One region of the Providencia sp. 2.29 genome, then DNA from elsewhere that is predicted to be linked to it. Evidence: predicted binding sites of a transcription regulator. Region 1 holds the regulator's gene; each other region holds the start of a gene.

The links. Region 1 encodes CRP, which controls carbon source genes, mostly activating them, when cyclic AMP is high. Its sites were predicted from a motif close to ATGTGANNNNNNTCACAT; they were not measured.
Region 2: a site for CRP is predicted at 3,405-3,422, ahead of I3B46_RS16955 (PTS sugar transporter subunit IIB). Genes of this name have one in related genera too.
Region 3: a site for CRP is predicted at 3,135-3,152, ahead of rbsD (D-ribose pyranase). Genes of this name have one in related genera too.
Region 4: a site for CRP is predicted at 4,345-4,362, ahead of ompW (outer membrane protein OmpW). Genes of this name have one in related genera too.

What each region holds. Positions count from the first base shown of each region.
Region 1 is NZ_CP065420.1:368,923-376,599, reverse strand. It holds gene I3B46_RS01610 (phosphoribulokinase) at 19-885, shown strand; gene I3B46_RS01605 (OsmC family protein) at 959-1,363, opposite strand; gene crp (cAMP-activated global transcriptional regulator CRP) at 1,668-2,300, shown strand; gene I3B46_RS01595 (hypothetical protein) at 2,496-3,470, shown strand; partial or broken gene I3B46_RS01590 (IS5/IS1182 family transposase) at 3,496-3,630, opposite strand; gene I3B46_RS22615 (cytidine deaminase-like fold-containing protein) at 4,045-4,170, opposite strand; partial or broken gene I3B46_RS01585 (IS256 family transposase) at 4,589-4,729, shown strand; gene argD (bifunctional acetylornithine/succinyldiaminopimelate transaminase) at 4,811-6,025, opposite strand; gene I3B46_RS01575 (aminodeoxychorismate synthase component II) at 6,155-6,730, opposite strand; gene nagA (N-acetylglucosamine-6-phosphate deacetylase) at 7,057-7,677, opposite strand, start outside.
Region 2 is NZ_CP065420.1:3,585,649-3,593,325, reverse strand. It holds gene I3B46_RS16975 (DMT family transporter) at 1-608, shown strand, start outside; gene tilS (tRNA lysidine(34) synthetase TilS) at 628-1,980, shown strand; gene rof (Rho-binding antiterminator) at 2,052-2,315, opposite strand; gene nlpE (envelope stress response activation lipoprotein NlpE) at 2,588-3,244, shown strand; gene I3B46_RS16955 (PTS sugar transporter subunit IIB) at 3,611-3,928, shown strand; partial or broken gene chbC (PTS N,N'-diacetylchitobiose transporter subunit IIC) at 4,028-5,387, shown strand; gene chbA (PTS N,N'-diacetylchitobiose transporter subunit IIA) at 5,421-5,762, shown strand; gene chbR (transcriptional regulator ChbR) at 5,778-6,629, shown strand; gene I3B46_RS16935 (6-phospho-beta-glucosidase) at 6,686-7,677, shown strand, end outside.
Region 3 is NZ_CP065420.1:60,406-68,082, reverse strand. It holds gene rbsB (ribose ABC transporter substrate-binding protein RbsB) at 1-121, opposite strand, end outside; gene rbsC (ribose ABC transporter permease) at 146-1,108, opposite strand; gene rbsA (ribose ABC transporter ATP-binding protein RbsA) at 1,105-2,619, opposite strand; gene rbsD (D-ribose pyranase) at 2,627-3,046, opposite strand; gene ravA (ATPase RavA) at 3,327-4,841, shown strand; gene viaA (ATPase RavA stimulator ViaA) at 4,844-6,301, shown strand; gene asnA (aspartate--ammonia ligase) at 6,302-7,294, opposite strand; gene asnC (transcriptional regulator AsnC) at 7,456-7,677, shown strand, end outside.
Region 4 is NZ_CP065420.1:2,280,275-2,287,951, forward strand. It holds gene yciA (acyl-CoA thioester hydrolase YciA) at 1-214, opposite strand, end outside; gene I3B46_RS10455 (YqaE/Pmp3 family membrane protein) at 503-697, shown strand; gene I3B46_RS10460 (septation protein A) at 741-1,316, opposite strand; gene I3B46_RS10465 (SulP family inorganic anion transporter) at 1,545-3,266, shown strand; gene I3B46_RS10470 (YciC family protein) at 3,339-4,091, opposite strand; gene ompW (outer membrane protein OmpW) at 4,507-5,145, shown strand; gene I3B46_RS10480 (BON domain-containing protein) at 5,466-5,780, opposite strand; gene trpA (tryptophan synthase subunit alpha) at 6,006-6,812, opposite strand; gene trpB (tryptophan synthase subunit beta) at 6,812-7,677, opposite strand, start outside.

The DNA.
Region 1 (7,677 bases):
CAACACAGGGAGTCCACGATGTCAAAAAAGCACCCCATTATTGCAATTACCGGTTCTAGCGGTGCTGGAACCACCTCAACAAGTCTGGCATTTCGTAAAATATTCCACCAATTAAATATTCAAGCCGCAACCTTAGAAGGTGATAGTTTCCATCGTTATACTCGGCCTGAAATGGACATGGCTATTCGCAAGGCGAGAGAGCAAGGCCGCCATATCAGCTACTTTGGTCCAGAAGCCAATGACTTCGCCTTATTAGAGCAGACACTGTTAGAGTATGGCTTACATGGTAATGGTAAATCGCGTAAGTACCTGCATACCTATGATGAAGCGGTACCGTATGGGCTTCAACCCGGTACATTTACGCCATGGGAGTCCCTGCCTGCGAACAGTGATATTCTTTTTTATGAAGGCTTGCATGGCGGGGTGGTGACGCCAGAAAATGATGTTGCACAACATGTTGATTTATTGGTGGGCGTTGTACCAATTGTTAACCTTGAATGGATTCAAAAGTTGATCCGCGATACGACCGAACGCGGCCATTCACGTGAAGCCGTCATGGACTCCGTCGTTCGTTCAATGGGGGATTACATCAACTATATTACGCCGCAATTTTCACGTACGCATATTAATTTCCAACGCGTCCCCACTGTCGACACATCAAACCCATTTTCTGCGAAAGCGATCCCTTCACAAGATGAAAGTTTTATTGTGATCCGTTTTAGGGGGCTGGAACAAATTGACTTCCCATATTTACTGTCCATGTTAAACGGCTCATTTATATCAGCAATGAATACCATTGTTGTTCCTGGCGGTAAATTAGGCTTAGCCATGGAATTAATTATGACACCTCTCGTTGAAAAATTAATAAAGCAGAAACACGATTAAGCGCCGATGATGCTTATTATTATTTAATAAATAAGCATCATGAATTAAAAAAATTATATAATTAATAAATAAATTATTGATTCTGGATTTCAAAACTGTGGGTAACTTTAACCGCTTTTTCTAACATTAAAGAGACTGAGCAATATTTTTCAGCCGAAAGTTGAACTGCACGTTCAACCGCTTTTTCCGTTAAATCCGTTCCAGTTACAATAAAATGTAAGTTGATATGGGTAAAATAACGTGGAGCTTCATCGCGGCGTTGTGAGGTTAATTTAACTTCACAACCTTTTACGTCATGGCGGCCTTTTTGTAGAATAGACACAACATCCACTGAACTACACCCCCCAACCGCCATTAACACCATTTCCATTGGACTTGGAGCTTTATCACCTGAATTGCCATCCATCATAACTTGATGGCCTGATGCTGATTCTCCTAAAAATGAGAGACCTTCAACCCATTTAACTCTTGCTTCCATATTTAATTCCCCTAGGAAAATATTTTCTAAAAGATAACATTGTTGCATAAATACTTTCAATCAAATAGCTGCTTTAAGATGCTGAACCGATAAAAGCAAGACTTTCTCGGTTGAATATGTTACAAACAAAGTTCCACCTGATAGGGTTAAGATCAAAACTCAAGGTTTCAATTGATAATATTATAGTGTTGGTATTAACTTGCTCTATAATGCGAATTAATATGCTAAGCTAGTGACTTTAAAAACCAGCCGTTCTCGTTACAATTAACTGAATGGCTGTATTAACATACAGAGGATAACGCTAATGGTTCTCGGCAAGCCACAAACAGACCCTACTCTTGAATGGTTTTTGTCACACTGCCATATTCATAAATATCCATCCAAGAGCACTCTGATTCATCAGGGTGAAAAAGCAGAAACCCTTTACTATATCGTTAAAGGCTCAGTGGCTGTTTTAATCAAAGATGAAGAAGGCAAAGAAATGATCCTCTCCTATTTAAATCAGGGAGATTTCATTGGTGAACTAGGGTTATTTGAAGAAGGACAAGAACGTTCAGCTTGGGTTAGAGCAAAAAGTGCCTGCGAAGTCGCTGAAATTTCTTACAAAAAATTCCGTCAACTTATTCAGGTCAATCCTGATATTCTTATGCGCCTTTCTGCGCAAATGGCAAGTCGCCTGCAAACCACCTCAGAAAAAGTCGGTAACCTTGCTTTCCTTGATGTGACAGGCCGTATTGCACAAACTCTGCTTAATTTAGCGAAACAGCCCGATGCGATGACGCATCCAGATGGAATGCAAATTAAGATCACTCGCCAAGAAATTGGCCAAATCGTTGGTTGTTCACGCGAAACCGTTGGTCGCATTTTGAAAATGCTAGAAGACCAAAATCTGATCTCCGCACACGGTAAAACGATTGTCGTGTACGGTACTCGTTAACCGATATTAGTCTCACCACTTTGGTAAGACCGCGATTGCATAATGGCTTTATATCTTTGATATAGAGCCATTTTTGCTTCAACATCACCGAAAAACCAGAAAATAGCATTAATATCGTTATTTTATATTATTCATATCTACTAAAAAATAAAATCTAGAATAATTAATATACTATTATTTGAAGGTTTTATTAAAATGAAAATAAGTGAACATCGTCCATCCCTAAAATATATCAACCAAACAATCACGGCTCATGCAGAGATGCTAAAGCGTGGCAATATGACCCCTGAGACAATCTCTGAATCATGCCGGATAAAAAGAAATAATTTAGAGGCAAAATATAAGTTTCTTAACGAAACAAATAGCATTAAGCCAATATCAATCACCTTACCTACACCAGTAAAATTCGATGACAACGCATTTAAAGAGCGACAAGCTAAAATCGATGCGGCAATGAATATCGCCAATATCCTAAAGGAGAGTCAACTCCCTTCTCTGCCCTCATTATCGTTACCATTGAACTATTCATTAAAATCGAAGCATTCAACAAATACGATTAAAGAGCATGATTGTAATATGAGTGGTAACCAGTCAGCTCATTCGCTAAATATACCTAGACCCACAACGGATCTTCGACAAAAACTTGAGCAGTTGAGATCTAAATGTGAGAGGGTTGCTGCTAATTTAGATGCTAATAGTTATTCTGCTGAATCACTAAAGGTGAATTCAATGATCCACCTGAAAAAATTAGAACTCAATGCAAGCCTTATTGGCACTGACTACTCAGAGCTGGATTTAGTATGGTATATGGATAAAAAAGCACAAACTCAATCCGAGAAAGAGGCAATAATTAAAAATTTCACGCCCCCAAAACCAATCGCACATCAAAAAGGAAGCCGAATTCCCCTCAAGATACCGACTATCACTCAGGAATTAGATCAACCTAGAAAAAAACGTTCCATTCATCAGGCTACTGACATTATTTCATCTCATTCTCAGGGCAAGGGGCGAGTGATTATCAATGGGCAGGTAAAAAGAGACCTGAGTGGAATGGCATTATCCCCTTCGACTGCCGATCCGCGCAAAACAAATATCGATAAAATGCCAAAGAAAGAAATTAGCATTAATCATACAAAAAATATCAATACAAAAAGTGCTAAGGCATGTTGACCTTTGCTGTTTATTTTTTAATAAATCATATAGGGAGCCACATGACTGAACATGCTAAGGCAATCATGTTTTCATAATTGCTTGTTAATTTGTGATACCGAGTTGCGACGGCTCGGTATTTCTAAATTTACAGGAAGGCATTTTCAACTACGTGCCAATATTACTTGTCCACAGCTCCTTAATTGAGACAGCGATAATTAGATTTTTAGCCCGAAAAATATAACGCTTGTTGCCGACATCCAGTGTGTGGGCTGGCTGAATCATGCCAATGAAGTTATTTATTGAATAAGTGAAATCAAATCTCAGTAGATAAAATTAACTACTGGTAACTGATTGAACAGTTAAGGATTTTTAAGTCTATAGTCGAGGTGATTGTACTGTAAAAACACAAACAGCTAAAGAACACGCGGTAAAATCAAGACAGTATACCATGGGGTACTTGCGCCCCCGCCCATAGCTGATTATTAGTGGTCAGTGGCAGAATGAGCTCGGGTTTACGGCAGGCAGTCACTTTACCCTCACACACCAAGCCGAGTCGTTGATTATCCGGCTGACTGATAATTTCAATCCTTCTTTATCTGCCATTGCGGCAATATCCACATACAGGCTCTTTTGTCACCCTCATATTCATATCTCGACTAACGGTAATAATCTTCATATGCTTACGAATAGTACCAACTTCAGCATGAGCAGAAGCCATATTTCCATTCGATACATATTTGCTAGGATTTTTTCTACTTTAGTTTCATTCTATCGTTAATTAACGTTGGACGATTTTTATCACCTAAAAAATAATCCGGTCTATTTCCTTGGTTAGTATCTTTAAATATTTCGCTTTTTTCTTTATTTATTAATTAATTCCGCTTTCACCTTCGGAATAGATGTATGTGTAGTGGCATAGTTAATTTGGCCACCTAAATAGAGCTGTTATTATACACTGCATAACTTAACAGGTGACATGTATAACAAAGCAAATTCGACGTAACTTCAGGGCGGAATTTAAACGAGAAGCGGCTCAATCAGTTCACTCGACGGCTAACTAAACTGACCGTTGAAACAACATTAAATGTGGAATTAACTAAACACCTTGAGCATGAAAAAATCCCCCTCAATCAGGCTCTAATGATCCTGTGCGTAAAGCCATTTATTTAGCGATTGAATCGGCCTCTAAAAAGTAGAGTATGCCAATTCAAAACGGGAAACAGGCAATGAGCCGTTTTATTATTGTATTTGGTGACCGCCTAAACGGTCACCTTTAATGAAAGGCAAATACCCCAAATTATTTATAGGGTCAAAAAGACTCAAAGAGGTATTAACCTCTTTGAGTGTTAAAAATGTATTTATTTCAGAATACGTTCAATCGCTTTTTCTAATTTCAACATACCACTATTAATTTCTTCTTCCGAAATAATTAACGATGGCGTAAAACGTAATACATTAGCGCCAGCATTAAGCATCATTAATCCTTCATTGGCACAAGCTTGTAAAATATCTTTCGAACGATCTTTTAATTCCCCTTTAAGCTCTGCACCAATTAATAGCCCCATACCTCTAATTTCAGCAAAAATATTATATTTCTCATTCAGCTTATTCAAATGAGCAACAAATAATTCGCGACGCTTTGTCACACCATCAAGTACCTCTTTTGTATTGATAATATCAAATGCTGCATTACCAACCGCACAGGCTAATGGGTTACCACCATAAGTGGTACCGTGAGTTCCCAACCCCATAGCTTGCGCAATTTCATGGGTTGTTAACATTGCACTGATAGGGAAACCGCCACCTAAAGCCTTAGCTGTAGTCAGAATATCCGGTGTCACGCCGTAGTGCATATAAGAGAATAACTGCCCAGTGCGCCCCATACCACTTTGTACTTCATCAAATACCAGTAATGCATTGTTATCATCACATAGCTTACGCACACCTTGCATAAACTCTTGCGTGGCAGCAGTCACACCACCTTCCCCTTGAACAGGCTCTAATACCACCGCACAGGTATTTTCATCTATCACCGCTTTCACGGCATCGAGATCATTAAATGGCACATGAATAATATCAGCAGGTTTCGGCCCAAAACCATCCGCATATTTCGCTTGGCCTCCAACTGAAACCGTAAAGAAAGTACGCCCGTGGAAAGCTTGTTTGAACGCAATAATTTTGGTTTTATATGGGCTGTGCTTGGTAATGGCATAATGGCGCGCTAACTTAAACGCAGCTTCATTAGCTTCCGCCCCTGAATTGGCGAAGAACACTCGCTCAGCAAACGTCGCATTGATCAGCTTCTGTGCCAATCTTAAGGTTGGCTCATTAGTAAAAATATTACTGACATGCCATAGTTTCTCACTTTGCTCACGAACAGCAGCAACTAATGCAGGATGACAATGGCCTAATGCCAATACCGCGATCCCACCAGCAAAATCGATATATTCTTTACCTTGCTGATCCCAAACTCGGCTACCTTCCCCACGGACAGGAATAAATTCCGCTGGAGAATAAATAGGTAAAATAACCTGATCATAAGTTTGCCGATTTACTGCTTGTGGTTCTTTCATACCCCTCACCTGCCTTATCCAATGCCTAAGTGAAAATATAATCATTAAATATGAATAAAAAATCACAAAAGAGCAATAGCAAAGCGAGTGATGGGGATGAATTTATTTTTTTATAGATACAGTGAGTAACTAATATTTTAAAAAATTATTCAGTAATTCATGGCCTTGTTCACTCAGAATACTTTCTGGGTGAAACTGAACCCCCTCAATTGGCAGAGTTTTATGACGTATTCCCATAATTTCATCTACGTCACCGTTATTCAGTGACCATGCGGAGACATCAAAAGACGCTGGTAATGTTTCTGCGGCAATAACGAGAGAATGATAACGTGTAACTGTTAGTGGCCGATTTAAACCTTTAAATACCCCTTGGTGGTTATGATGAATAGCCGATGTTTTGCCATGCATCACTTCTCTAGCCTTCACAACCGTTGCACCAAAGGCTTGACCGATCGCTTGATGACCAAGACAAATGCCTAAGATAGGGATTTTCCCTGCAAAATATTTAATTGCTTCAAGAGAGATCCCTGCCTCATCAGGCGTACAAGGGCCTGGTGAGATCACTAGGTGTGTAGGCGCTAACAACTCTATCTCTTCGATAGAAATTTCATCATTACGTTTAACGAGTACTTCCGCCCCTAATTCACAGAAGTATTGATATAGGTTATAAGTAAATGAATCGTAATTATCAATAAGTAAAAGCATAGTAGCCTATCCGACTGATTTTTATCATTATATGTTATATTCCCATACACAGTTTTTTGCGCTTAGCAATCAGAACTCTGACTAAAAAATAGCAAAAAATAGTCGGGGGCAGGTATCATAACACAGCCGAAGCAGGAAAATAGCCTATTTAAATCAAGTAATCTGATTTACTGAAGCCAGTTTCCATATAAAAATCATGGAATTATATTCACATACTGATAACAAGTTATTCTTAATTAATAAGAATAACAACGTTCCATTCTACATCTATTCATACAATTGCAAGACAACCGCTTAGGGCATGGCGTTTCATACCCTAAATCTGTTTATCGTTGAAAAACCCGCTTACCGTTTACAAAGGTTGCTTGTATTTCGCCTGCTGTATCACAGAGCGTTAAATTCGCTTGCTTGTTGGGGGCGATTGATCCCAGACGATCCGCAATACCTAATGCTTTTGCTGGATATAAACTGCCATGTAACCATGCTTGTGCGAATGATATGTCGCAAGCTTGCTGCAATGTTTTCACTCCTTGTTCGAGGGTTAAGGTACTCCCTGCGAGGCTACCACTTTCTGTTCTGACAACCCCCTTTTTCATCTGCACAGTCATTTCACCGAGAGAGTATTCACCATCAGGCATGCCAGTAGCACGCATCGCATCTGTAATCAGTAGTAACCGCTCCCCACAGCAGCGGTAAACCACTTTGATAGCGGCAGGATGTACATGATGACCATCACAGATTAATTCAACCTGACATTGGTCGTTGGTTAAGGCTGCACCGACCATGCCTGGCTCACGATGATGTAGGCCATTCATGCCGTTATAGCAATGAACAACCCCATCCGCACCTTGATTTAGCCCATCCTGAGTCAATGCATAATCCGCACTGGAGTGGCCAAGCATGACACGGATCCCTTGTGATTTTAACCAAGGTATTAGTTCAAGAGA
Region 2 (7,677 bases), 1.3 Mb from region 1:
TTGAAAATGGTATTGCAGTATTAGTGATCCAGTATAGTTGGCCTTTAATCATTATCTTGCTGTCGGTCTTTTTATTAAAAGATAAGCTAGCTGGCAGGCAGATTGTGGGCGTGATTATCGGGTTTATTGCAGTGATTATCACTTTTACCAAAGGGCATATTACTCAACTACAGGTTGAGGATCCGGTGGCTCTGTTATTCGTATTTAGTGGTGCATTTTGTTTCGCACTGATGTCGGTGTTCTCACGGCAATATTCGATTGACCCTTATATTAGTACAGTTTGGTTATTTATCTTTTCAACGTTAACTTCATTGGTGTTACTACTGTCATTTAGTGAACTACAATTACCTTCCAAAGCTGCATTTTGGCCGACGGTAATCAACGGGGTGCTCATTAACGGTGTTTCTTACATTTTATGGTTTAAGGCGATGAATACGGGACATTCTGCAAAAATTGCCTCCATCGTATTTTTATCCCCAGTATTATCCGTACTTTGGTTGGTGGTCATTTTAAGTGATCCGTTTGAAATCGCTTATATCATCGGTGTATTGCTAGTTATCGTTTCTGGTGTGTTATGTGTTGGTCAGAAGAGAAAGCAATCATATTAGCGTAAAGAAGGGCAGATTCATGGCGCTACAGCCGCAAGCAATTATAGAGCAGGTGCTCAACAAAATAGGTCATTTTCGAAAAATACTGGTGGGATTTAGCGGGGGCGTAGATTCAACCGTATTGCTGCATGCACTTTACCAAATCAAAAAATATCAGCTTCCCTCGTTAGAGATCCGGGCTATTCACATTCATCATGGGCTTAACGTTAGGGCCGACGATTGGGAAGCTCACTGCCAACACTTGTGTGAACAGTGGCATATTCCCTTTGTCTGCACGCATGTTACAGTTGATCCTTCAAATCGTGGTATTGAAGCGGCTGCTCGTGAGGCGCGTTATCAGGCTTACCGAAACGAGTTGGCAGAGGGGGAAATCATAGCCACCGCTCAGCACCTTGATGACCAAGCAGAAACCTTTATGTTGGCATTAAAGCGTGGCAGTGGACCTGCTGGGCTTTCGTCAATGCCCGAATTGTCACCATTTTATGCAGAAAAAGGGGAAACGTGGTTACTACGTCCGTTATTAGCAATATCTCGCGGCGATCTGGAAAATTATGCACGTGAATGCCCGTTAACGTGGGTCGAAGATGACAGTAATCAAGACGATCGTTATGATCGCAATTTCCTTCGGTTACATATTATGCCGACTTTAACTGAGCGTTGGCCTCATTTTGCCGCCGCAGTTTCGCGTAGTGCATCCTTATGTGCTGAACAGGAATCGCTGCTTGATGAGCTATTACAAGATGCGCTGGATGAAATGATGGATTATCGCGGTGGTCTATTTATTGATAACTTGCATGATTGCAGCCCAGCGAAACGTAACGCGCTACTTAGGCGTTGGGTTGGTCTACACCGCTTGCCAATGCCACCTTACCATCAACTACAACGCATTTGGCAAGAAGTGGCGCTAGCCCGTCAGGATGCTGAGCCGATTTGTCAGTTAGGCCATGTCGATATTCGTCGATACCAAGGCGCATTATGGATTGTACGTCGTATCAACCCGTTATTAGGGCAACAATTTTGCTGGGATTATCCCCAACCTTTTATTTTGCCTGAAGGATTAGGGCGACTTGAGATTATTGCCGATGAAGGGCAAATTCGCCCGCCTCTGCCAACAGAAAAAGTGACCGTTCGTTTTGGCTTACAAGGCACATTGAACATTGTGGGTAGGACGCATTCAAGAAGTAGCAAAAAAATCTGGCAAGAGCTTGGTATCTCTCCTTGGATGCGAGAAAGAACCCCACTAGTTTATTATGATGAACAATTAATTACCGCCATTGGGTGCTTTATCACTCCTGAAGGCCTCGTTGCAGATGAGGAAATTGGGGTTGCCTTCCATTGGGATAAGTTCGATGAATATCAAATAGAGGTGTAAATAAAATAGAGAGCCCCTTATGACAGTGACCATTCATAAGGGGCGTAGAGGGGCTCAATGGAGTATGAGCTTTAGTGAGAGCAATCGACAACGATAGTGCCGATCTCAGGATGACTGAAGGTGTTGATATGATCCAAACGAAGCTCTTTTGTTCCATCTTGAGTCTCTAAGATTAGGTACTCAACTTTTTTACGCAAGAGCAAGTCGCTGGCCTTCCCCTCAATGATTTCGCCGCCATGAAGTTTAATTTCCAGTTTCAATTGGCGTTGGCACGCGATTTCAAGATATTCGTAATCATCACAATTGATAGGTTGATATTCAGTATCTGTAGACATATTCCCTCACCACTATGTTAGTGGCGGTTATTGCCGCCTTGACTATTTTTTACCAAGCATCATGTGCTTCATAGGATAATAGCACAGTAATTTTAATAACAATAATCAGCAATAGATGAAAACGTAAATTCATGATTAACGTATGTGGTAAAAAATGAACTAATATCAGTAAAGTCCGAAATATAATAATCTCGCCATTTTTCTCTGCATAAAATGTTATGATTAGATATAGACTAAAAATATAAGAATTGAACTGTTAGGAGATAAAGGTAATGAAAAAGTCACTATTCTTAGCATTAATGGCGACCGGTGTGATGACATTAGTGGGTTGCCAAACAGCCGTTAAACAACCTAGCGTAACTTATATTGATAGAGCATATACAGGCATTTTACCGTGTGCGGATTGTTCTGGAATTGAGGCCACTCTACTGGTTAACCAAGATGGTACATACGTAGAGCAATTAGTATATTTAGGGTCTCGCGATGGTGACCAAACATTTTATGAAACGGGCACATGGGCAAAAGATGGCGATAAATTACGCATGACGAATGCAAATGGTGAGCGCGCGTACTTTGCACCATCGGCAGATGATAAATCAATGGTCTTGCTTGATCAGGAAGGCAACAAAATTCAATCACAACTGAATTATACGCTAACCCAAGTCGCACCAAGCAAAAAAACAGGTGAATACCGCTACTTTGCTGATGCAGCAACATTTACCGAATGTAAAACAGGCCGTACTTATACTGCAACAGGGATAGAGCTTGAGAAAGGTTATAGTGCAACAGGTGTGACAGGAGGAACGCCTGTTTATGCTGAAATTGAAGGTTACTATACGGTAAGGCCATCAATGGAAGACGGTAAATTTGATCCTGCGTTAGTGCAAACAGGTGATATTATGTTTGATAAATCGAGCGCATGTAAATAAATAGATTTAATCTATTATTAAAATAATAAATATCGGCTCAATTTGAGCCGATATTTTTTTTGATAAGTGGATAAAAATAGAAAATTTAAATTATTACTTAATTTATAATAATAAAAATATGATTAATTGATATTTTTTATCAATAATATATTTATATGAAATGTGAAGAACGTCATAACGATTAGTCAATCAGAAACAATTCACTATAACCCTGAAATATTCATTACAAGGGATATTACGTATAATGTCTTCAACTAAAAGCAACTCGCGAATGACGCAAGCTGAATTTAGATAACAAAAAAACGTAAAAATATCTGATGCGAGAGGTAGGTATTTTAAGTGAACGATATGATTGAGAGGATTACTGTGGAAAAGAAGCTTATTTACTTGTTTTGTTCCGCTGGGATGTCAACCTCACTACTTGTCTCTAAAATGAGGCAACAAGCTGAAAAGTATGAGGTTCCCGTTATTATAGAAGCTTTTTCTGAAACGCTTGTCCTCCAAAAAGGGAATGATGCAGATCTCGTTTTACTTGGTCCTCAAATTGCTTGGAAGCATTCCGAAATCCAGCGTTTACTGCCAACTAAAAATGTTGAAGTTATTGATTCGGTTTTATATGGAAAAGTTGATGGCTTAGGTGTTTTAAAAGCAGCGGTCGCATCAATAAAAAATAAATCACGTTAATCAATTATAGTTTGTTACAACTTCAGTTATTTATCTATTTGCTATGGTCGTCTTATGCATACAAACAAGATATGTGATTAAAGTATCTAAGGATATTCTATGGATCATATGCTCTCTTCTCTTGAAAAAGTATTGCTTCCGATCGCATTAAAATTGGGTAATCAACCTCATATCAATGCAATAAAAAATGGTTTTATTAGATTAATGCCATTAGTGTTAATTGGGGCAATGTTTGTTTTGATTAATAACGTTTTTCTGAGTTTTAATGAAGGGTCGTTTTTCTATTCATTAGGTGTTCGTCTATCACCAGAAACAATAGAGTTCATTAATAAGTTTAAAGGCATCGGCGGTAATGTTATATAACGGTACATTAGGGATTATGTCTTTAATGACGCCTTTTTTTATTGCTATGGCTCTCGCTGAAGAACGCAAAGTGGACTCTATAGCGGCAGGAATTATTGCGATAGCAGCCTTTGTGGCTGTTACACCATTTGATGTGAATGGTGCCTATGCTATCGGTGCGAATTGGCTAGGTGGCGCAAATATTATTTCAGGTATTATCATTGGCTTAGTTATTGCTGAAGCTTTTACCTTTATTGTCCGCCGTAACTGGGTAATTACATTACCGGATACAGTACCGCCAGCAGTTAGCCGCTCCTTTTCTGCATTAGTGCCAGGTTTCTTGATACTATTAGTGGTAGGGATTATTGCATGGGTGCTAGCAGGGCAAGCGACTCACTTCCATCAATTTATTATGGATACGATCTCAACCCCATTAGCTTCTCTGGGAGGGGTTGTCGGTTGGGCGTATACGATTTTCACCTCACTATTATGGTTCTTTGGTATTCATGGTGCTTTGGCTCTTACAGCACTAGACTCAGGGATTATGACGCCTTGGGCGCTAGAAAATGTCGCGTTATATAATCAATATGGTTCGGTTAATGATGCGATTGAAGCGGGGCAGACATTTCATCTGTGGGCAAAACCTTTATTAGACTCCTATGTTTTCCTTGGTGGAACAGGCGCTACGCTTGGATTAATTATTGCCATATTTATAGCCTCACGGCGAGCAGATTATCGGCAGGTCGCTAAATTAGGGTTACCAGCGGGGATATTTCAAATTAATGAACCAATTATATTTGGGATCCCTGTGATCATGAACCCAATCCTTTTTATTCCATTTATCATTATTCAACCTCTGTTAGCCGCAATCACGGTGATTGCCTATTATATAGGTATTATTCCGCCGATTACGAATATAGGTCCATGGACTATGCCAACAGGATTAGGCGCATTCTTTAACACAAATGGTAATATTTCTGCTTTATTTTTAGCACTGTTTAACCTTGGTATTTCCGTTCTTGTTTATTTACCTTTCGTTATTATTTCTAATAAGGCGCAAACTATTGCAAATAATACGGAAAGTGAAGAAGAGATCAAAAATGCATTGAAGTTTTAAATATATTAAAAATGAATAATAAATGGGGAAGTTATGATTGACATAGATAGTAATGGAACACTCTCTGCTGACAGTCTGGAAGAAGTAGTGATGGGGTTAATCATTAATTCTGGTAGGGCAAGAAGCCTCGCTTATAAAGCGTTAACTTATGCCAAGGAAGGCAAGTTTGTTGAGGCGATGGAGCTAATGGAAGATTCAAAAGAAGCCTTAACTGAAGCCCATAAAGTGCAGACAAAAATGATAGAGACGGATATGGGGGAAGGCAAAATTAAAGTGAGTTTAATACTTGTTCATGCTCAAGATCACTTAATGAATACGATACTTGCTCGTGAATTGATCACGGAGTTAATCGAAGTCCATAAAAAAATAAATTAAATAAAGGGGATGATGATGCAGCCGACACTAAATGTTAATAACTCAAATATAGAGATTAAAATGGTCTATGAGAATGATATATTTAATGACAAGGATTTCCATGTTGTTATTTATAATAAAACAGAAAGTGCAACAGGGCTGCATCAGCATGATTATTATGAATATACGATTGTCCTAACAGGGCGTTATTATCAAAAAATTAATGGCAGAAAAGTATTGCTTGAACGAGGGAATTTTGTTTTTCTGCCAATTGGCTCTCATCATGAAAGTTTCTATGACTTTGGAGCAACAAGAATTTTAAATGTTGGTATAAGAAAGTCATTCTTCGAAAAATATTTTTCACCCTTATTACCATCATTTTTTGTTGCCTCTCAAGCCTACCCATTAAAAAATGAATTTATGGCTTATATAGAATCAGTGATTGCGTCATTAAACTTTCTTGATAGTGAATTTAATGAGTTTATTGAGGTAGTAACCTTTAATGTGGTCAATAGACTACGTCATTATAGAGAAAGCAAAGTCTATGATGATACGCCACAATGGCTAAAAAACACGATTGAAGAAATGCATGAAATTGCAATGTTTAATGAAAATGCGTTAGAAAATATGGTGACAATAACAGGGAAGTCACAAGAGTATTTAACTCGTGCCACAAAGCGCTATTGCGGAAAAACGCCAATGCAAATCATTAATGAAATTAGAATTAATTTTGCTAAAAAACAGCTAGAAATTACAAATTATTCAATCACTGATATTGCATTTGAATCAGGTTACAGTAGCCCTAGTTTATTTGTGAAAAAATTTAAAGAGGCGACATCATTAACACCAAGTGAATATAGAAAAAGCCTACAGTCAAGTTTTTATTAAAGATATCCAGTGAAAATGATAGCCAATGTTTATTAATAAAATAGGTAGGTGTTAATATGGTGCATAAATTAAAAGTCGTCACTATTGGTGGTGGAAGCAGTTACACTCCTGAATTAATAGATGGTTTTATTAAACGTTATCATGAACTACCGATTAGTGAACTTTGGCTGGTTGATATTGAAGAAGGAAAAGAAAAACTCGATATCATTTATGAGCTAGGGTTGCGCATGATAAAAAATGCCAATATACCGTTAAAACTCTATAAAACATTAGACCGCAAAGCTGCACTAAAGGATGCTGATTTTGTGACGACACAGCTACGTGTCGGGTTATTAAAAGCGAGAGAGAAAGATGAAGTAATACCATTACAATATGGATACTTAGGGCAAGAAACGAATGGAGTGGGAGGCTTATTTAAAGGGTTACGTACCATTCCGGTAATTTTTGAGATCCTTAAAGATATTGAAGCTCTCTGCCCCCAAGCCTGGGTGATTAATTTTACCAATCCAGCAGGAATGATAACCGAAGCAGTATACCGGCATACGCAATTTAGACGTTTTATAGGCGTTTGTAATATTCCAATTGGCCTGAAAATGTTTATTACGGATGTGCTCGGTTTAACAAAAAAAAATAATTTGTCGATAACGCTTTTTGGTTTAAATCATATGGTATTTGTCAAAGACATTTTTGTCGACGGCGTGTCTCGCTTTGATGAAGTACTTAATGGCATTATTTCGAAAGCTTATAAAGCAAGCTCGGTAAAAAATATTACAGGTTTACCCTTTGATAGTGGGTTATTGAAGGCCTTGAAATTAATTCCATGCTCATACTTACAGTACTATTTTAAGTATAAAGAAATGCTCGCGATTGAAATGGCGGAATTCTATAAAGAAGGCACCAGAGCGCAAGTTGTACAAAAAATTGAAAAAGAGCTTTTTGAATTATACCAAGATCCCGAATTAAAAATTAAACCAAAACAGCTTGAATTGCGGGGGGGAGCTTATTATTCAGATGCCGCCTGTGAAGTGATAAATGCACTGTATAATGA
Region 3 (7,677 bases), 310 kb from region 1:
AGAACGGGTTGTTCAGTGTGGAAATAACCAGAGCGATACTCTCTTTCGCCATCGCATTAACACTCACAGTAGCACTTAAAGCGACGGCTGATAGCAAGGTTGCGAGTTTTTTCATTTTCATAATCGTATTCCTGTAGGGTATAAGTTACTTTTTATTATCAACGAGTACGGCAAGTAAGATGACAACCGCTTTTACAATCATTTGATAGTTTGATGATATACCTAGTAAGTTTAAGCCATTATTGAGAAAACCTAAGATAAGAGCACCAATCAAAGTTCCAACAATGCGTCCTTTACCACCAGCCAGACTTGTACCGCCAAGAACAACAGCGGCAATTGCGTCAAGCTCATAACCATTACCAGCCATTGGTTGTGCTGACGACAGTCGAGCAACTTCAATAACACTCGCCAATGCCGCTAATAATCCACACAGGGCATAGACAATAATTTTAATTCTGTCGACATTAATGCCGGATAAGCGCGTCGCGGCTTCATTTCCACCCAATGCATAGATATATCGACCCAAACGGGTATGGTGTAATAGATACCATGCCGCGGCAAACACAATGATCATCAACCAAACAGGGGTCGGGATCCCGAAGGGACGACCAATACCAAACCAGCCGAAAAGATCTGCATTATCACTGAAACCTGTATTGATCGGGCTACCATCTGTATACACACGTGTCACCCCCCGCAATAACAACATCATGACTAATGTCGCAATAAAGGCTTGAACTTTACCTTTGGCGACAATCACCCCCGTACAAGCACCAATAGCAGCCCCAAGGGCTAATGCTCCCGCAACAGCGACGAAGGCATTCACATCAGCCCCCACCATCGATGCCGCAACAGCCCCTGTTAAAGCCAGTAATGAACCAACAGATAGGTCAATACCGGAGGTTAAGATCACCAACGTCATCCCCACAGCCATGATGGCGTTAACCGATGTCTGTTGCAGGATATTAAACAGGTTATTAAGGGTGAAAAAATTCGGGCTAAGGGATGAAACAATGGCAATTAACACTAATAATGCAATCAGTGATTTTTGCTCCATTAGCCATGCTTTACTGAACCAACGTTTTGAGGTTGTGGTATTCGATGTCATTCTGATAACTCCTGAACTGAGCCGTAGCTTTTGCCAACAGCGGCAGCCATTAAGACTTCTTGAGTGGCCTGTTTAGCTGAAAACTCACCGCTAATATGCCCTTCATGCATAACGAGAATGCGGTCACTCATCCCAATCACTTCTGGCATTTCAGAAGAAACTAAGATGATGCTCAGCCCTTCTTTTTTAAATTGGTTAATTAATTGATAGATCTCTTTTTTAGCCCCAACATCCACACCTCGAGTTGGTTCATCTAAAATCAGGACTTTAGGCCTTGTCATCAAACCACGCGCAATCGCGACTTTTTGCTGATTTCCTCCCGATAGGTTGCCAATAATCTGATCCATGGAAGGGGTTTTGATATTAAATAAGCGAATAAAGTCACCGACCGTCTGTTGTTCTTCTTTATGTTTAAGATTGCCGCCAGCACGACTAAAGTAACGAAGTGCTGTCAACGACATGTTCTCTTTGACGGACATGCCTAGTACTAAACCGTCACGTTTACGATCTTCCGAGATATAGACAATGCCGTTATTTAAACCATCTTGTGGCGTTTTTAATGAAATACTTTTGCCATCAAGGCGTACTTCACCTGATTTTTTTGTCGCAGCGCCGTAAATGATCTTCATTAATTCAGTACGCCCTGCTCCCATCAAACCAGAAACGCCTAGAATTTCACCGCTTCTCAATGAAAAGCAGGCATTATCGACACCAGGGCCTGATACATTTTCAACCTGTAAGCGAACCTCTCCCACCGGAACATGAATACGTGGGTATTGGTCTTCTAATTTACGGCCCACCATCATTTCAATCAGTGTTTCTTCTTCTAATTCTTTGACAGGTTTTTCACCGATAAATTGTCCATCACGAAACACGGTTACATCATCACAGATTTCAAAAATCTCTTTTAAGCGATGAGAGATATAAACAATTCCACGCCCTTGCGCTTTAAGCTCTTCAATAACTCGAAAGAGTGATGCTGTTTCCGTATCTGTGAGGGCATCCGTTGGTTCGTCCATGATGATGACTTGCGATTCAAAACTTAACACTTTCGCTATCTCAACCATTTGCTGTTCGCCAATAGAAAGCTCAGCGATCAATTGATGGCTGTCATAATCCAAGTTCAGGCGTTTTAGTAGCTTATCGGATTCACTGAACATGGTTTTCCAGTCGATTTTGCCGAATTTATTAACAAATTCGCGACCAAGGAAAATATTTTCAGCAATTGTCAGTTCAGGGATCAAATTAAGCTCTTGATGAATAATACCAATCCCTGCTTCTTGTGAATTTTTAGGGCCATGAAAGACCACTTCTTTCCCTAAATAACGGATAGCGCCAGCATCTTTACTATAGATACCTGTAAGCACTTTCATCATGGTGGATTTACCCGCACCATTTTCACCGACTAGCGCCATCACTTTTCCTGGGTAAACTTTAAGTGCAGCACCGTTTAGTGCTTTTACTCCGGGAAAAGACTTTTCAATGCCAATAAGCTCTAATAAAGGCTGCATACACACCTCAAAACGTCACACCAGAACAAAGGATCACATTAGCAAAAGGTGAACACTCCCCTGTTCTAATCACCGCTTTGCTGTCATGAGTCATTTTTTTAAAGCTTTCATGACTACAATATTCCACTGTTATTGGTTTTCCTTGGGCAAGCTCTAATGCCTGCAAATGTGCCAATATCGCATGTTCCATTTCAGGATTAACGGTCGTGATCTCGCCAGCCAAAATTGCCTTTTCAATCTGCATCTCTTGAGTAATGACACTCAATACCGACATCAAATCGGGCAAACCTTGTGTAATAGCTAAATCAATACGTTCAACCTGCTGTGGTATAGGTAACCCAGCATCAGCAATTGTGATATGGTCGGTATGACCTAACTTTGCTATCACGGATGTAATATTGGAATTAAGCAAAATACCTTTTTTCATTGTTCCCGCCGTTTCCTTATGAGCGAAACGTTTCGCTAAATCTAATCATAGATAAGAAAATGAACAACACAATGTTGTTGGCTAAGATTTGTGATCACCATCGAAACGTTTCGTTAACGCCAAAAAGAGAAGAAAAGATGAAAGTATTGAATTAGTTATAGCTGAATCGTTTTTGTTGATAGTGAGTCTAAATCAAAGAAAAATGACAAAATTCGTTGCAAAATTGGCACCTCGATGGATAACCTAGCAATAAATGACATAAATAATAAAAGGAACGAATATGCAGTTAGCGGAAAGAATCGCCCAACTTAGCAATTACCTTGAAAGTGGTTTGTATGAACGCCAGCAAGCAATTCGTTTATGTTTATTGGCCACATTAAGTGGTGAAAGTGTCTTTCTTTTAGGGCCTCCAGGTATCGCTAAAAGCTTAATTGCACGCCGCATGAAGTATGCGTTTCGCCACGCGAATGCGTTCGAATATTTAATGACCCGTTTTTCCACACCAGAGGAAATTTTTGGGCCATTATCCATCCAAGCTTTAAAAGATGAAGGGCGCTATCAACGACTAACAAAAGGCTATTTACCTGATGCTGAGGTGGTTTTTCTTGATGAAATTTGGAAAGCTGGCCCCGCTATCTTAAATACCCTACTCACCGCTATCAATGAACGGAAATTCCGTAATGGGGATGGTGAAAGTGCTATTCCTATGCGTTTATTAGTCACCGCATCTAACGAGCTTCCTGATGCAGACAATAGCTTGGAAGCGCTATTTGACCGAATGCTTATCCGTATTTGGCTCGATAAAGTACAAGAAAAACAAAACTTCCGAGCGTTGCTGACAGGTAAATCCCCCCAAGATGAGTCACTGGTTCCTGAACACTTAAAAATCAGTGATGATGAATATAAAGAGTGGCAACAGCAAATCCCTAAAATTACGCTGCCCGATCACTGTTTTGAACTTATTTATCAACTCCGCCAGCAACTGGATGCCACCGATAAACACCTTTATGTCTCGGATAGACGCTGGAAAAAAGCGGTCTATTTATTACAAGCCAGTGCGTTTTTTAATGGGCGAAATACCATTTCACCCCTTGATATCATCCTATTAAAAGATTGTTTATGGCATGACATGCAATCGATGAATGCCTTACCTCAATTACTCAAGTCCATATTAGAAGAAGATGGCTGGCAACAGAGAAAACTCTCTCGTGAAATAGAAATGCTCTACCAAGAGTGGACCTCATCAACCCAAGATCAAAACAATCAAAATGCTTTTAAGGTCAATAAAAATACGCCAATGTTTGCTCGTAAGCCAACGTACACTCTTCCAGAAAATATCAAAGAGGGGCGTTTAACGCTATTTTTGCATAAGCCACTACAGTTACATGATATAAAAGTAACGTTTATTACCACGGATAAAAAGTTACTGACTCATTTTCTAACGAAAGGTACTACTCTATCAGCTCACCTCAATGGTATTGGTTTTGCACAAGAAATTGCTGCTGAAATTAATAACTTAAATCAGATTCAGCTATTAGATGTGAGTCACCAAGCTTCCACTCTTTATTTACAAGAATCCACCACCACCGTCGATAAAACGGATAACACACAATGGTTAGAAAAGCTTGATAAGATCCAACAAGATATTCAATCGGCGCGTTATCAATTTGAACAACAACAGCCCAATTTATTTATTGAATCAAGCTGGCTGGCAGGAATCGAAGGAAGCTTTATGAAGTTAACTGAAAAGCTCACTCAGTTACGTAATCAAATAACAGGAAAAATGGCGGATTAACTATGCTGAGTTTAGCCACGCTAGACTTATTGCTTTCCGTTAATGAAAGCCAGCTTATAGAAGAGATTATTATCTCTCTTCTTGCCACACCTCAACTCGCCGTTTTCTTTGAAAAACACCCTCGACTTAAAAAAGCCCTGTTAAAAGATTTATCGGAATGGAAAAAAGATCTTAAACAAAAGCTGCAAGATGCCTTAGTGCCTGCTCAACTCGCTGAGGAGTTTCAACTTTATCAACAGTCTCTTGGTCAAGCGACTGAGTTATTTTTTAATCAATTACCCGAGATTATTGAAACACTAAAAGCCATAGACTCTCCTTTTTATGCCGAAGCCTGCAAATTAAGTTCAGGTAAAATAGAGAATAAAAGCGCTAGGCAAAGTTTATTTATCCAACGCTGGCGGATCAGTTTGATATTGCAGGTGACAACTTTACATAAGGAGTTATTAGAGCAAGAAAAAGAGCAGTTACTCGCTGAACTACAACAACGGCTCGCGTTAAGCGGTAATCTCGAAGAGATTTTAGGCGAAAATGAGCGGGCTGCTGGCCGGTTATGGGATTTAAGTAAAGGGCTAAATACAGCATCAGCCTATAATGATAAGTTATTGAATCAATATAGTGATTTTTTACGTCAACAACCTGAATTGGAAAAGATAGCTCAATTATTAGGCCGCAGCCAATCTGCTCGCACCCTGCCTGAAGATAGCGTGCTGCTAGAGCCAATGACTATCTTCGAGAAAGTCCCTGAAACAATACCAGAGCAAGTTGATGGATTAAGCCAAAGTGATGACGTATTACGACTATTACCTACCGAATTAGCGATGTTAGGGCTTGAAGAAATTGAGTTTGAGTTCTATCGAAAACTGCTTGAAAAGCAGTTAATCACTTATCGTCTCCAAGGAGAAAGTTGGCAAGAAAGACGAGTATTGCGCCCCGTAACTCACCATCATCATGAAGAGCAACCTAGAGGGCCTTTTATTGTCTGTATTGACACTTCAGGCTCTATGGGGGGAATAAATGAGCGATGTGCAAAAGCATTTTGCCTCGCATTATTAAAAATTGCACTGGCAGATAACCGTTCATGTCACATCATGTTATTTTCTACTGAACTCGTCCATTATGATTTACTCTCCGTGGATGGTTTAGAGCAGTGTATTCGTTTTTTACACCAAACATTTCGTGGAGGAACAGATTTAGCTAACTGTTTGCAAGAAACGGTCAAAAAACTCGAAACCCCGACATGGTCAGATGCTGACGCGGTGGTGATTTCCGATTTTGTTTCTCAACGTTTGCCTGACGAATTAATCAAAAAGATAAGATCCCTTCAGCAGGTAGGGAAATACCGCTTCCATGCGGTATCTGTTTCAAATTATGGGAAACCCGGCATCATGAAGATATTTGATCATATCTGGCGCTTTGATACCGGATTAAAAAGCAGGTTATTGCGCCGCTTTAGTCGCTAACTACAGCATACCCGCAACAGATTCACGAGTTTCTGGAGACCAAACACCACATTGAACTTGGCCAATGTGCTGACGTTGGAGCAGTAACATCACTAAACGTGACTGACCAATACCGCCGCCGATAGTCTGTGGCATTTTGCCTTCGACTAATGCTTGGTGCCATTCTAGCTCCATGCGCTTTTCATCGCCTGTTAAGCTTAGCTGACGAGTCAAGCACTCAGGGCTAACACGGATCCCCATTGACGAGATTTCAAATGCGTCTTGCAACACTGGGTTCCACACAATGATGTCACCGTTTAAGCCTTTAAAGCCATCTTCGTTTTCAGTTGTCCAGTCATCGTAGTCTGGTGCACGCACATCATGCGCTTCACCGTTTGATAGCTTCCCACCGATACCGATAAGGAAAACAGCGCCTAATTCTTTAGCAATCGCACGTTCACGGCCTTTTGCATCTAAATCAGGATAGCGTTGTAGCAGTTCTTCACTGTGGATAAAGTGAATTTGGTCTGGCAGGAACGGTGCCAGCCCAAATTCGCTGCTAATTGCGGCTTCTGTTTGTTTTATTGCCTGATAGATTTTACCCACTGTCTGCTTCAGATAAGGAAGTGTACGCTCCTCATCTGCCATCACTTTTTCCCAATCCCACTGATCAACGTAAACAGAGTGGATTGGTGTTAAGCGATCTTCGTCCGGACGTAACGCTTTCATATGAGTATAAAGGCCTTGACCTTGTTTAAAATCGAAACGGCCTAATGTCTTACGTTTCCATTTAGCCAAGGAGTGAACCACTTCAAAGGTTGCGTCAGGAATTGATTTTACTTTTACTTGAACCGCTTTTTCATGGCCTGACAAGTTATCCTGAGTTCCATCACCTAAACGGCTTAAGATAGGACCTTGAACTTCAATTAAGCCAAGCTCTTTTTCAAGTAAACGTGAAAAATAAGATTTAACAAAGCTGATTTGCTGCTGTTGTTCGATGAATGATTTGTCCATTTTATTTACCCATAATTTGTTAGCTGCGTTAGCCGATGTGTAGATTAAGCAACAAAACAGGGGTGGAATTCAATATACTTCATTAAAAAAACACTTTCCCATTTATTTTATCTAAAAAAATGGGTATAAAAATGAGAATCCGTTAAATTAAGGAGGTAATAATGCCTGAAAATTATCAAATCGATAATCTCGATCGTGACATACTTCACGAATTAATGCGCAATGCACGTACAGCTTATGCTGAACTTGCTAAAAAATTCTCCGTTAGCCCAGGTACTATTCACGTCCGTGTAGAAAAAATGAAGCAGGCAGGGATCATTACAGGAACACGTATTGATATCAGCCCGAAACAACTCGGTTTTGATGTGTGCTGCTTTATTGGC
Region 4 (7,677 bases), 1.9 Mb from region 1:
AACATACCACATCACCTACGGCGACGGGCTTTTGAAATTTAATACCATTCACCGCCACAGTAACCACACGACCCAGCGCGATCTCTTTGGCTAATATCGCGCCACCTATATCCATTTGAGACATTAGCCAGCCGCCAAAAATATCCCCATTTGCATTTGTATCGGCAGGCATAGCTAAAGTACGTAGAACTAATTCCCCGTTTGGTAATTGCATATCAAACTCTTTATCAAAATATAAAACGATTCAAATTCATTTTTTATCATAAACTAGATTCAGAGTATTCGTCACGATGAATCATGTTTCGATGACTTCATTGCTGCCAAAAACAGCAAAGGGGAGCTTTAATTGTTTATTATGCAGGGTAAACCATAAACATAATCAATGTAATAGACTAAAAAAATGCAAAGAAACTGCAAGAAGTGTTTTTTATATTTCATATTGAAAGTTGACTGTCTACAATGGCGATATCTTAGGTTTTTAAGTCTGTAGTGGAGAGGTGACATGAGATTAATATTGGCAATTTTGCTACCGTGGCTGCAATTTTTTACTATTGGTCGCCCATTTGCAGGTATTATTTGTCTGATCTTACAAATTACTTTAATCGGTTGGCTTCCAGCAGCGATTTGGTCAGTGTATGCATTATCGCAATACAATACAGATAAGAAAATCGAACAAGCATTAGGTAAAGGACGTTAAAGACAAAAAAACCTGCTTTTGCAGGTTTTTTTATTGAATACGTTTATTTTTCTTCTTTAGATTGTTCTGTTGGCTGCTCTCTAGGCTCTTTGGACATATTTTTATAAATATAAATCACACTGAGCACAGTAAAAATCAGAGTGCCAGCGGTTAAACCGAATACCTTAAAATTCATCCAAACATCTAAAGGCAACCAAAATGCGATATAAACATTCAGCGCAGCACATGCAATAAAGAAAATCACCCATGCACTATTTAACTTGACCCAAATGTTGTCTGGCAGCCTAATTTCTTGATTATTGCCTAACATACGTTGAATTAATGGTTTTTCAGTAAACCATTGGCTAATCAATAATGCCAGTGCAAACAGTGCATAGATAATGGTCACCTTCCACTTTATAAAAGAATCCGTGTGGAAAATAAGAGTGAGAGAAGCAAAAATCATCACAATCAGACAGGTGATTTTGGCCACTTTTTCGACGTGCTTATAAATTAAATAAGTTGCGAGTAACGCAAGAGGCGTCGCTACTAATAGAGCACCACTGGCATAATAGATACCATAAATTTTATAGACAATAAAAAATATCACCAGAGGGATAAAATCAATAAGTTGTTTCATAACCGTGGTTACCGAGGCCTTGCATAAAAAATAATGGGGTAGTTTAACTGATTTTTGCGCTAATTGTTAAAAATTTGCTTCTTTTTACCAATAAACATGCTTTGTTACCAATCATATTTGCACTATTTTACTTTTATTTGAGATAAGTGATAGATAATCTTTAATATATCGGATATATATAGTATTTATAATAATTTAACTCATTAATTTTTAGAGAGTTTTCCGACAATGATAAAGGCGAGACTGTTTGTCTGGATGCCCGGCTTAGAAACGTTATTTAATTATCGTTTTGCTGATTTTGGTCCTGATATAAAAGCGGGGTTATCGGTTGCTGCAGTCGCTTTGCCTGTTGCAATTGCGTACGCCGAACTCATGGGAATAAACGCGATTATAGGGTTATATGCCTGTGTTTTTCCAATGATTATCTACGCATTATTTGGCACATCTAAACAGTTAATTATTGGTCCCGATGCGGCGACTTGTGCGGTAATCGCTGCGGCGGTCAGTCCTTTAGCTATGGGGGATGATGCGACGCGATGGCAATTGATAATTGTCATGAGTTTGATGACAGGGATTTGGTGTTTAATTGCCGCACGATTTAGGTTAGGGACTTTTGCTGATTTTTTATCACGACCTATTTTGCAAGGGTTATTAAATGGAGTCGCATTAACTATTATTGTCAGCCAGATAGGGAAAGTATTTGGTATTACTCAGTTACCGAGCGGTTTTATTGAACGTTTGGTGGCGTTTCCTACCGCGCTATTAGATAGTCATATTCCTACGTTACTGATGTCAGTTGCGACGCTCGCGGTTATCATTGTGATCAAAAAAGTACGTAATCTGTGGCCATCACTATTAATTGCAATGGTTTTGGCAACCTTGGTCAGTTATGTGTTTAATATTGAAAAATATGGTATCAGTATTGTAGGGGATTTAGGTGAGGGGTTACCTTTTATTCCAATGCCGCAGTTTGATCCTGGTTTAATGCGTGACCTGATCACTCCGTCACTTAACTTAGCCGTTATTAGCTTTGTTAGTTTTATGATGACGGCAAGAAGTTTTGCAAGTAAAAATGGCTATTCTGTCGATGCCGATCAAGAGTTACGAGCATTGGGAATGGCAAATCTCGCCTCAGCGTTGTCACAAGGATTTGCTGTAAGTGCCGCCAGCAGCCGTACTGCCGTTAATGATATGATGGGGGGTAAAACCCAACTCGTCTCTATTGTTGCGGCGTTAGCTATTTTAATCGTACTTTTATTTTCGGTTGATCTATTAGAGTACATCCCAATGCCAGCGTTGGGAATGGTACTGGTTGTATCGACATGGTCACTACTTAGTTTTCGTAATATTTTATCGATGCGTAAACGTAATAAGCAAGCCTTTACACTGAGCATTTTTACGTTAGGTGCAGTGCTGGTGGCAGGGTTGATTAACGGCGTGGGATTGGCAGTTTTACTGGGGTTATTACAATTTATCAGAGTTATTTTTCGCCCAACAGACCAATTGTTAGGGGTCGATGACCAAGGAATGTTGCATTCGATTTCTAAAGATAATGGCGTTCAACCTGTTGAAGACGTGCTTATCTACCGGTTTAACTCTCCATTGACCTATTTTAACGTTAACTATTTTAAAGAGCGTTTAAATAAGCATTTGGATAACCAGCCTAAACGTCCTGCATGGGTGATTGTCGATGCTGCTGTTAGTTTCACTCATAATGATGTGAGTGTTTTTTCGGCCTTGAACGATATCGTGACTGGATTAAAGGCAAAAGGAGTGACGTTAGTACTCGCGGGGAGAAGAACATCAATCAACAGTTGGCTAGAGAAAAATAAAATTAGTCGCTCAGATGATGATCTGTTAGTCGTACCTGATATCTATTTTGCTATCCGTTTGATCCAAAGTAAGCAACAAAAACAGATAAAAGAGATGGAAGAACAAGTTACGCTCTAGTTTCGATTTAAAATGAAAAACTGCACCTAATAATAACTAGGTGCAGTTTTTTTATGGTGCCAGTGAACAACACTATTTGAGATTCACCAGCATATATAGGCGGAAAAAATAAAGCAGGACAAAGGCTGCAATCAGGTTATTGACAAAAAATGAAATCCCGTTAGATACGATATAATTCAGTTCAAACATATTAAAAAGTAAAGCGATCAGCATTTGTGATGCTAGCCAAATCATAATCATAGGTAAGATGATACGCCAATTTGCATAGGCTATTTTCCAGCTTTTACCTATTGCGCTAAATGGACTCACATTTTCGCTGATTAGCACGGCAGGGGCTAAGGAAAAGCCAATTGCAAGAAGAACCCCAGGAACGATAAACAAGTTAATCCCTATCTGCACAAGCAAAGAGCAAATGAGGACGAGTAAAAAAATAGAAGGGATTTTTGGCAATGATGAGGATAGGGCTTGCATAGCAGTAATATCTTCACCACGTGAAAGACGGTTGATATAGGATAAAACCCCACAAATTAATATGGTGCTACCTAAGATAGTGGGGAGGAGTGTACCAAAGAAAACATGGATGATCGCATTTTTTTCTTGATCTGTCATATTTTCCAACCAGTATTGGGCGCCCTGACTCCCTACTTCAGTGAGTTTTTTAAGAGATTCAAGATAAGTCACAAAGAGTTGTGGATCGGGTATCAATATAGCGTAAATAATAACGCTCACAACAGCTGCTAACAGCGCTATTGTGAATAGGCCACCTAACTGATTTTTGAAAAAATTCACACTATCATTGATGAGTGAGTTGGCCGAAATGGACATGTAACTGCTCCTATCTACAAACGGGATAAAATTTTAGCTGATTGTAACTGAGTATCTATCGCATAGGTAGAGAAAGATCAGAAAAGACTGGGGGTGAGCAAAAAAGGAGCAGTCAGCGTGAAGGCTGATTAGCAAAGGCGATTTCATTTATTTTTACTATCTTTATTAAGGGATATTTTAAATGCAACTTTAAGTGGTGTATTAAATTTAAAAGTGAGGTAATCAATTCTTATTTTAAAGTATATATAACAAAAATTGATTTACATCAAAATCAAAAAAATTATAAATGGAATAATAAATTCAACTTAGTCAGATTAGGTTATCTTTATTAAAAGATGTGATCTTGATTTGAACATTAAATAAAATTAAACGGTATATTTAAACCAAAATAATAAACACAGGAATGGGATTAATAATGAAAAAACTCACTGCGCTTGTCTTAGCTGCCGCAACGCTTGCACCAGCTGCTTCATTTGCTCATGAAGCTGGCGATTTTATTTTCCGTGCAGGTACTGCAACTGTCCGTCCGAATGCAGGCTCTGATGATGTATTAGGTGGCCTAGGTCATTTTAATGCAAATAATAATACTCAATTAGGGCTGACATTCAGCTACATGGTTACCGATAATATCGGTGTGGAATTATTAGCTGCAACGCCATTCGAGCATAAAGTTAGTTTAGGTGAATTAGGCAATATTGCGACAGTTCATCATTTACCACCTACTTTGATGGCACAATATTATTTTGGTAGTAAAGAAGATAAATTACGCCCTTACTTAGGTGCAGGTATTAACTATACTTTCTTCTTTGATGAGAAATTTAATTCAGGGGCAAAACAGCTGGGCTTGAGTGACCTTGACCTGTCTAGCTCTTGGGGCTTTGCAGCGCAAGCCGGTATGGACTACATGCTGACTGAAAATTGGATGTTAAACGCCTCTCTTTGGTGGATGGATATTGATACGGATGTTAAATTTAAATTTAACGGCGCTCAACAAAAAGTTGATACTCGCCTTGACCCATTCGTATTTATGTTTGGCGTAGGTTACCGCTTCTAATCGAATTTGCAGGATGCATAATAGGCAGATGCCTAACTTGAAATGGAATGTAGTAGTAAATCCGAGAATATTTATTCTCGGATTTTTTTTGGATACAAATTAGGAATATTTTTTTAACTAAAAATGTAATTTATCTATTATACGATTTCATAGAAAATAATAACCTCTATTTTTTATAACGATAAAATAACAAAATACCAACAATTGTTAATGTATTAAAGTAACGTAATTATTATTTTTAGGAAATATGTAAGACATATTTCTGATATAAATATCAGCCCAATTTGAGCTGATATTTATAATGGTTGATTGATGATGTATTAGCGGATTTTCATTGAGTCAATGACAGATTGGACGCCTTTTACTTTTTTAGTGACCTCTATGGCTTTATTTGCATCTGCTTTAGAATCGACAAAGCCACTTAATTGCACGCGTCCTTTAAAGGTTTCAACACTAATCTGAGTTGATTTTAGGTTTTTCTCAGCCAGTAGGGCAGATTTTACTTTAGTCGTAATGACAGTATCATCAATGTAGCCACCAGTGCCTTCAGATTTATCGGTTGGTGCACAAGCAGCTAGCGTGAAAGCCATAAAGAAAGCGACAAGTAATGCACTAACAGATTTGAATAGTTTCATCCTTTATCTCCTAAGGTGTCAAACGCCAAAATACGTGATGGTTAAGTCATCCAACAAGATCTTATCAGCATAATAAACAATGATTACAATTAGTTTCTCGCTGATAATTTTAGTATCAGTAGAAAGTGGAAAAAATTCAACTTATAGACGTCCGTAATGGCAAATTAAAATCGTAAATAAAAAACGCCATACAGGATATGGCGTTTATCGAGGGTGGGGGGATCGTTATTTTTGTGTTGCTGCCTTCATTTTTGCCACGAACTGGGTAAGTTCTGCCAGCATAATATCAGGGCGATGAAGATTATTTTCGATAATTTTAACTACGGCAGAGCCTGAAATGGCACCAGCTGCGCCATTAGCGATTGCCTCGCTAACTTGAGATGGTTCAGAAATACCAAATCCTTGTAGTGGTGGTGCTGCCTGATACTCATTTAACCGACTAATTAAGTTAGTCAATGGTGTCTCAGCACGTTTTTCTGTTCCTGTCACTCCTGCTCTTGATAATAAGTAAGTATAGCCCTGGCTATATTCACCAATTTGCTTGAGTAATGGCTCATCAGCATTTGGCGGGCAAATAAAAATAGGCGCAATACCATGTGCTAAGGCAGACTCGCGAAAGGGCTTTGACTCACGCATAGGAACATCTGCGACCAATACTGAATCGACACCAGCTTGTTGACAACGTGAATAAAAGTTATCGATGCCATTACTAAAGACCAAATTGGCATAGACAAGTAAGCCAATGGGCATATCAGGGTGTTTCTGCCTTATCCGAGCCAAAAGTTCAAAGCACAATGTTGGGGTAATATCACTTTTAAACGCCCTTAAATTCGCATTTTGGATAGTAGGACCATCAGCGAGAGGATCGGAGAAAGGAATACCAATTTCTAATGCATCAGCGCCACCAGCAATTAGGGCATCTACAATTTTTAAGGATAGCTCAGCGTCAGGATCGCCTAATGTTACGAACGGAACGAAAGCACCTTGGTTAACGCGGTTTAAACGTTCAAAAAGTTGAGTATAACGTTCCATTAGATTTCTCCCTTACTTTTTAAAATATCATGTACGGTAAAAATATCTTTATCGCCACGGCCAGAAAGGTTCACAATCAGTAATTGTTCTTTATTTGGCTCTTTTTCCGCGAGTTTTAGTGCATACGCTAATGCATGTGATGATTCTAATGCAGGGATGATACCTTCCTTACGTGATAGCAATTTAAAGGCCGCTAAGGCTTCATCATCGGTAATGGAAACATAATCCGCTCGCCCAATACTGTTTAAATGTGCATGCTGTGGTCCAACAGATGGGAAATCAAGCCCAGCGGAAATAGAGTAGGACTCTTCAATTTGCCCTTCATCCGTTTGCATCATCGGTGACTTCATACCAAAGTAGATGCCGACGCGACCATGCTTGAGTGGTGCACCGTGTTGGCCTGTTTCGATACCCAAACCCGCAGGTTCCACACCGATAAGGCGCACATTTTCTTCAGGAATAAATGATGCAAAGAGGCCAATTGCATTTGAGCCGCCACCAATACAAGCGATCACGGCGTCAGGCAGCCTTCCTTCTTTTTCGAGTACCTGTTGTTTTGCTTCATCGCCAATCATACGCTGAAAATCACGGACAATGGTTGGATATGGATGTGGGCCTGCCGCTGTTCCTAGCAAGTAATGCGCCTTATCATAACTGCCAGACCAATCTCTAAGCGCTTCATTACAAGCATCTTTTAAGGTGGCTGAGCCACTGTGTACAGGGATCACTTCCGCACCCATTAGCTTCATACGGAAAACATTAGGTGATTGGCGCTCAACATCTTTTGCCCCCATATAAATACGGCACTTCATATTAAGCAAAGCACACGCTAGAGCGGTTGCGACGCCATGTTGACCTGCACCCG